Regions from separate parts of the Streptomyces vastus genome, predicted to be linked through region 1. Evidence: riboswitches for the same ligand, from Rfam matches in the RefSeq annotation. Region 1 holds a riboswitch; the other holds the start of a gene.
The links. A riboswitch is a leader RNA that binds a small molecule or an ion and turns the genes downstream of it on or off. The one in region 1 is predicted to bind cyclic di-AMP.

Region 1 (3,649 bases):
AGCCGGGGCAGCTCATCGTCCTGTTCAAGGATCCGCTTGGTGTGCTCGATCCATGGGCGGAGGCTCTGCCCGGGGACCGCAGCGTCGATCCCCTCACGCTTCAGATCACGGCGGGGCTCTTCCTCGTGACCGGCTCATCCCTCTTCTATGCCGGGCAGCGGCGACGTTCCGACGGCGACCTGGTGGCGAGGGAACTGCGCAAGGTCCGGCGTTTGTGACGTCCGGGCGAGGTCTCGGTCGACTGTGCCGGGCAACGGGGCAGGGGGGCGTCCGGAGTCGCATGGACAGCCCACCTTCAGGGTCGTCGACCGTGCCGCTGCGGCGGCACGGTTGGGCAAGGTGAAATTGGTGTATCAGCTACGAATGTTACACATTATGGGCGATCTGTAACGTTTGTAGATCTACGTGCCGGTGGGTAGTCGACATGCACCACGTGCGTATACGCGGCCAGAGGCGAGCTTCGTCCGATATTCGACCTTATGCGGCAGCCTGCTTCCCGGACGCCGGTGCTCCGGCCTCCACTTCAAGCTCAACGTGGGACAACCCCGCAGAATGTAATGCCCGAGTTGCCTACATTGCCGCTTTATTCAGGCTTAGTGGTGCTTGATCGCGTGAATTGGGTCACGTTCGGGTGGATTGGGTGTTGAGGTGGCGCCTCGGCAACTTCCGCTTTGCGGTACGTAAGTTGAAGGTTGCGTTCCGGAATAATCGGGCGATTTCCCCCTCGTTTCGACGAGTTCATAAGGGGCGGACCGGGATTTCGGGGCTTGTTTCGGGTGTGTGCTCTCGCATACGTTCTCGTCGATCCGGGCGGAACGCCGAATCCTGCCGCCGCCTCGGAACCCCATTCATCCACGCGCTGACGGCAGGAGCGGGGGACCCAGGTAAGTCGCCGATCCGGGCACCGGAACGGCTTGGGGTGAAGTCGCGCTCATCGTGCGGCCGGGCATCTCCCGCCCGAACCCGACAGCTCACCTCGCAGGCGCCGGAGAGGAATTCGCCATGCCCGCACGAGGTAAGCACCGCCGTCCGAAAGCCCGCCGCATCGCCCGCGTCGTCGTCCCCGTAGGAACGGGCGGGGCCGCGCTCGCGCTCCCGTTCGTGGGGGTGACCGGCGCTCACGCCGCCCAGCCGGCGGCGCAGGTCGCACAGGTTGCGCAAGCCGCGGTTCCGCAGGTCGAGCTCGTCACGCACAAGGTGGTCAAGGGTGACACCCTGATCAGGATTGCGAAGAAGCGCACCACGAGCGGCGGTTGGCAGAAGCTCTACAAGGCCAACCGTGCGGTCATCGGTGACAACCCCTCGCTGATCAAGCCGGGCCTCACGCTGACGGTCGGTACGAAGAAGTCGGCCGCGAGCCCGGCGGCTGCCAAGTCCGCGGCGCCCGCTGCTGCCACCCCCGCCGCCGCGAAGACGTACACGAACGACCTCGACGGCTGGATCAAGGAGGCGCTGGACATCATGGCCCAGCATGGGATTCCGGGCTCGTACGACGGCATCCACCGCAACGTCATGCGCGAGTCGTCGGGGAACCCGCAGGCCATCAACAACTGGGACTCCAACGCCGCGGCCGGGACCCCGTCCAAGGGCCTCCTGCAGACCATCGATCCGACCTTCCAGGCCTACCACGTGCCCGGTACGTCGATGGACCCCTTCGACCCGGTCGCGAACATCGCGGCGGCCTGCAACTACGCCGCCGACAGATACGGCTCGATCGACAACGTCAACGGCCCTTACTGATCGGGCCTGGCTCGGCCTGCGACACGGCCATGGCCACAAGTGCCCCGTCCATGGGTCCATCCACCTGGGCGGGGCCGTTGGGGCCCATCGGTGGGAAATGCATTCTGAGGGCCTCGGCTTCGTCGGCTTGGACGACGACCTCGACGACCCGTGACCGTCACCGGCCGCAAGGCGGCCGGGGCCACCCGTTGACCGAAGCTCAGAAGCAGGCGAACAAGCTGGTCAGCCGCGAGCGTGCGGCCAACGAGCACGGCTTCGCCGACCTGATGAACTGGCGGATCCCCTCAAGGTTCGCATGAACGCCCGACACGCGACCGCCCTCATGCGACCGCGCTCCTGCGGGCTTTCCTCGTGCTGACGAACGCCGAGATCGAGCGCTGACGGACGATCACCTGCCACCGATCACGGTCGGCCCGATCATCCGGGCTCGAAGCGCCCATCCCCCTCGCCGTAACAGCAAGCCGGCCGGAATGCGCGTGTGTGCGGAATTTTGGAATCCACGCCCCTGAAGGGCTTGTGACAGGCCGTGACGCCGGGCCCGGAGGGGACGTGGCACAGACGGTGCGCCCCAACACGTGGCTGATCCGGCACCACGGGAAGCGATGACTCATCCGGAGGCGGGGAGGTCGGGCGCAGAAGCCGACGATCCGACGTCCCTTAGTGGGTTTGGCAGTTGGCGAGAAATCGCTTGATCCGAACGCCCGATCGGATCAAGATGGCTCTGCCCGGTCGGAGGAGATCACCGACCCACATGACGCGCCGCCCTGACCATGGGTGCGCGGGGGCAACGGGGGATGGAAAACGGGGGTCTGAATTATGTGCGTTTCACGCTGCGTTGCCGCCAAGTGCGAGATGCCGGCCGTTCGCGACGCCCAGCACCGGTAGGAGTCACCTTCCATCCGCCATCCGGCGCGATCGACCGCCGGTATGCGCGGTTCCGTCATGGCCGCGCGCTGTCCACATCACTGTTCGCACAGGGAGACATCCATGCGTCTACGCACCATGGCCGCTACCGCGGCCGTTGCCTCGCTGGTACTCGGCGGCGTCGCCGCCGCACCGTCGTTCGCCGCGGACGACCCCACCACGGTTCCCGGAGTCGTGACCGACGTCCTCACGCCCGAGGAGGAGGCTCAGGTCCACGCGCAGGCCGACGCCGCCGACACGGTGGATATGTACTACAAGGGCGAGAGAATCGACCCCGCGTCCGACTGGGAGGGCGCGCAGATCTGCGTCGAGGTGTCGGAGGACGGCACGATGCAGTGCTTCGACAACGACCGCGAGGCCAACACCTACCTCAGCGCCAACGCGCCGACCGCGGAGGGCCGGGCGGGAGCCAAGCGGGCGCTCACGGACCGAGCCTACCGCGATTGCCCGAGTAACTGGGTGTGCCTCTGGCAGAACTCCAATTACTCGGGCCGGCGGCTGCAGTGGCCGACGTATTCCGAGGCCAAAACGCGCCACCTCAACCAGTACTCCCCGTCGTTCCGGGACAAGGCTTCCTCTGCGTTCATAAACCGTCCGCAGCGCGGAGTTGAGCTCTACGACTTCCGTTCGGGCCTGCCCGACCCGCACCTGTTCCTGGGAGCGGGATACAGCCTCTACTCCAACTTCGCCAACATCGACTACACCTATGGCGGCAGTTGGAACGACAAGGCCGACGCCATCAAGTTCTGATCCTGGGGCCTGACCTCTACCGGTGCCTCCCTCGTGGGGGCGCCGGTATGGTGTCGCCCCCCATCCGGCCCACGTAACGCGACGGAGACGTTGAGTGAAGCCCACCCCCCACACTGCTGCCGTTCTCGCGCTCTGTGCCGCCCTGTTCGGCGGGGCCACCGCCTGCACCGCCGAGGACACCGCGAAGGCCGACAAGGTCGGCGTAGCCGAAACCCTGCCGACGGACACGGACAAG
Region 2 (3,649 bases), on a different contig from region 1:
GGGTTGGTGACGAAGAGGTCGTCGCCGACGATCTGGACCTTGTCGCCGATCTTGTCGGTGATGACCTTCCAGCCGGCCCAGTCGTCCTCGAACAGCGGGTCCTCGATGGAGACGAGCGGGTACGAGGCGACGAGTTCCTCGTAGTACTCCGTCATCTCGGCGGCCGAGCGCGACTTGCCCTCGAAGAGGTACGAGCCGTCCTTGTAGAACTCGGAGGCGGCGACGTCGAGCGCGAGGGCGACCTGCTCGCCGGGCTGGTAGCCGGCCTCCTTGATGGCCTCGATGATGAGGTCGAGGGCGGCGCGGTTGGACTCGAGGTTCGGGGCGAAGCCGCCCTCGTCGCCGAGGCCGGTGGACAGGCCCTTGGTCTTCAGCACCTTCTTGAGGGTGTGGTAGACCTCGGCGCCCCAGCGCAGTGCCTCGGAGAAGGACTCCGCGCCGATGGGGGCGATCATGAACTCCTGGATGTCCACATTCGAGTCGGCGTGCGAGCCGCCGTTCAGGATGTTCATCATCGGTACGGGCAGCAGGTGCGCGTTCGGCCCGCCCAGGTAACGGAACAGCGGGAGGTCGCTGGCCTCGGAGGCGGCGTGCGCGACGGCGAGGGAGACGCCGAGGATGGCGTTGGCGCCGAGCGAGCCCTTGTTGTCGGTGGCGTCCAGGTCGATCATGGCCTGGTCGATCAGCCGCTGCTCGGTGGCGTCGTAACCGACGAGCTCCGGGCCGAGCTGCTCGATGACGGCGAGGACCGCCTTCTCGACACCCTTGCCGAGGTAGCGGTTGGCGTCTCCGTCACGGAGTTCGACAGCCTCGAAGGCGCCCGTGGAGGCGCCGGACGGAACGGCGGCACGACCCGTGCTGCCGTCGTCGAGGCCGACCTCGACCTCGACCGTGGGATTGCCTCGGGAGTCCAGGATTTCCCGGGCTACGACGACGTCGATGGACGGCACGAGCATCTCCTTCTGGGATGTGACGCGGTTACGCGGGCCGCTGGGCCCGCACAGCGCGAAGCCGCGGCGGCTCCGCGAGGACGAGCCTAACCGGCTCCGGGCGATCGGCCAGCCGTCCGCCCCTCTCATGGACCGAACCGAGAGTAAATTGTTTCCGAACGGAACAAAAAGTCCCGCCCCAGTGCGTACGGGGGAACACGCACCGGGGCGGGACTGCTGGGGGCTCAGCCTCAGCCGCTCTGGGGGCCGGGCTTCAGCTGAGCCGGGGCTCAGTTCAGCTGAGGTGCAGCTGCTGGCCCGGGTAGATGACGTCCGCGTTGTCGACGATGTCGTCGTTCAGCTTGAACAGCTTCTGCCAGCCGCCCTTGACGTCGTTCTCCGTGGCGATCTCGCTGAGGGTGTCACCCTTGACGACCTTGTACTCGCCGTCACCCTTCTTGACCTTCTTGCCGGTCGGGGTGGTGACGGTCTTCTTGGCAGCCGGGCGGTCCGCGGAGCGGGAGGCGCGCTCCTCCTGGGCCGGGGCGCTCTGCTGCTGGGACTGCTGGGTGTTCTCCTGAGCGGCACCGGAGTCCGAGGAGCCGCCGCCGGTGTACGCGGCGCTCGACAGACCCTTGCCGCAGACCGGCCAGGCACCCTTGCCCTGGCCCGCGAGGACCTTCTCGGCGATCTCGATCTGCTGGGCCTTGGAGGCCTGGTCGGCGGTGGCGGCGTACTTCGTGCCGCCGTAGCCGGCCCAGGTGGAGGCGGAGAACTGCAGGCCGCCGTAGTAGCCGTTGCCGGTGTTGATGGACCAGTTGCCGCCCGACTCGCACTGGGCGACGGCGTCCCACTCGGAGGCGGTGGCGGCGGAGGCCGTACCCGACACCATCAGCGGGGCGGCGATGGCGGCACCGGTGACACCGGCGAGCGCGGCTATGCGGGTGGTCTTGGACGGGCGACGGTGCTTGCCCTTGCCGGAAAGCAGCATGAAGAGATCCCCTCACCGACGCCTACGAGGTGAGCTGTCGGGTTCGGGCCTGGTGAGTTGCCCGGCCGTGCGGATCGCTCCGCACGACTTCACCCCAAGCCGCACCTGGTCTCGACGACCGGGCCCGGCACTTACCTTGGGTCCCCCGCTCCTGCCTACGGCGCTTTACGCGACGACTGTTCCCGTACGGACGTTGGCAGGATTCGGCGTGACATCCGTCGGGGCCCGCTGTGGCGAGCGGTCACGACCGTAAACATGCGATCCGCCGAATTTCAAAGACGATCAGGGCCTTTGAGATCCATGTCTCACTTTCACCAAACCGGACATCCAGCCCGAACTGCCGCCACTTTTGGCCCGGTTCGGCACCTTGCACACCTCTCAGTCCGTGCCGAGTTCAAGGCGCTGACCGGGGAGGATGAGGTCCGGGTCGGCGCCGACAGTGCGCTTGTTCGCGGAGTACAACTCGGGCCATCCGCCTTGGAGGCCAAGGGAGTCGGCGATTGCCGAGAGGCTGTCTCCGGAACGGACGGTGTACGAGCCGTCCGCGACGCCCGCCGCATCGCGTGAGCCGCCGCCCGCACGCGAGGCATGCCGACCGCCGGAGTCGTCCGTACGGGAGGCATCGGCATCCTCTTCGGCGCCGCCACCGCGATGGCGGCCGGTGCCCTCATCTGTGTTCGTACTCTCACTCTCGCCGCTCGAAGAGTCGGCGTTCTGGCCGGAATTACCCGAGTCGCCCTCATTCGTCGCGCCCGTGGGCGGGCTGGGCGAGCTGTCGGGGCTCGGTGATTCGGCGGTGGAGTCGCCGCCGGAATCCTGCGAGGTACCGGTGGACGACCCGGACGTACCGGATGATCCCGAATCAGCGGATGTATCGGACGAGTCGGAACTACCGGATGAATCACCCTTTACGGGGTCGTCACTTGACGTCTGCCCCGAATCGGAGCCCGATCCGGAGTCCGCCTCGGTGGGCGAAGTGGGGGTAGGCGTGGGCGAGTCCTGCGCCAGGCCCGTGTCAACGTCGGCCGAGCCGGAGTTCTGCGTCAGGCCCGCGACCAGTCCACAGGTCGCCCAGGGGCTCGTCCCCTTGTCGGCGAGGATCTTCTCGGCGACGGCAATCTGCTGGGAGCGACTGGCCAGGTCGGCCCTCATCGCGTAGTCGAGACCGCCGTACTGCTCCCACTCCTCCTGGGTCACCTGGAGGCCGCCGTACTCCCCGTTGCCGGAGTTGGCGCTCCATGAGCCGCCGCTCTCGCACTCCGCGACCGCGTCCCAGGTCGCACCACTGGCGGCACTCGCGCCGCTCGCCGCGAGGAGGGGGATCGCGATGGCCGATCCGGTCACCCCTGCCGCCACAAAGAGAGCCGGCGCCTGACGGGGGCGACGGTGTCGACCGTTCCCGGAGAGCATGCGATTGCCTTTCGCGCGACAGTGTGTGACATGGGTGTGATCAGTGGGACTGCTGAGATCTACTTTCGCGTGAACCTAGTGGGACCCGATCACTTGTCACCAGTAGATGTAGCGCAGATCACGTGAAGATCACGGACTTGAGGGTTCGTCAGCTTTGAGCTGGGGGTTCGTCAGTTCTCAGTCGGGCTCCGCCGGCACTGAGACCGGCTGAAGAGGGGGTGAAGCTGACGGGCAAGGTCCGCAGGCCGCGCATGATGAGTCCCCCGCGCCACCGCAGGTCCGCCGAATCCACCGCGAGTTGCAGATCGGGGAGGCGGGA

Region 2: it holds a riboswitch for cyclic di-AMP, as region 1 does, so the genes downstream of both, ABD357_RS33925 (transglycosylase family protein) here and ABD357_RS19350 (LysM peptidoglycan-binding domain-containing protein) in region 1, are expected to answer to the same signal.

Annotation. Positions count from the first base shown of each region.
Region 1 covers NZ_BAAASJ010000036.1:228,371-232,019, reverse strand. Annotated here, with positions in the region: gene ABD357_RS19355 (hypothetical protein) at 1-218, shown strand, start outside; cyclic di-AMP (ydaO/yuaA leader) riboswitch at 848-998, shown strand; gene ABD357_RS19350 (LysM peptidoglycan-binding domain-containing protein) at 1,003-1,740, shown strand; gene ABD357_RS19345 (peptidase inhibitor family I36 protein) at 2,728-3,414, shown strand; gene ABD357_RS19340 (hypothetical protein) at 3,509-3,649, shown strand, end outside.
Region 2 covers NZ_BAAASJ010000104.1:203,876-207,524, reverse strand. Annotated here, with positions in the region: gene eno (phosphopyruvate hydratase) at 1-956, opposite strand, end outside; gene ABD357_RS33925 (transglycosylase family protein) at 1,225-1,920, opposite strand; cyclic di-AMP (ydaO/yuaA leader) riboswitch at 1,925-2,093, opposite strand; gene ABD357_RS33920 (transglycosylase family protein) at 2,299-3,264, opposite strand; gene ABD357_RS33915 (cytochrome P450 family protein) at 3,479-3,649, opposite strand, start outside.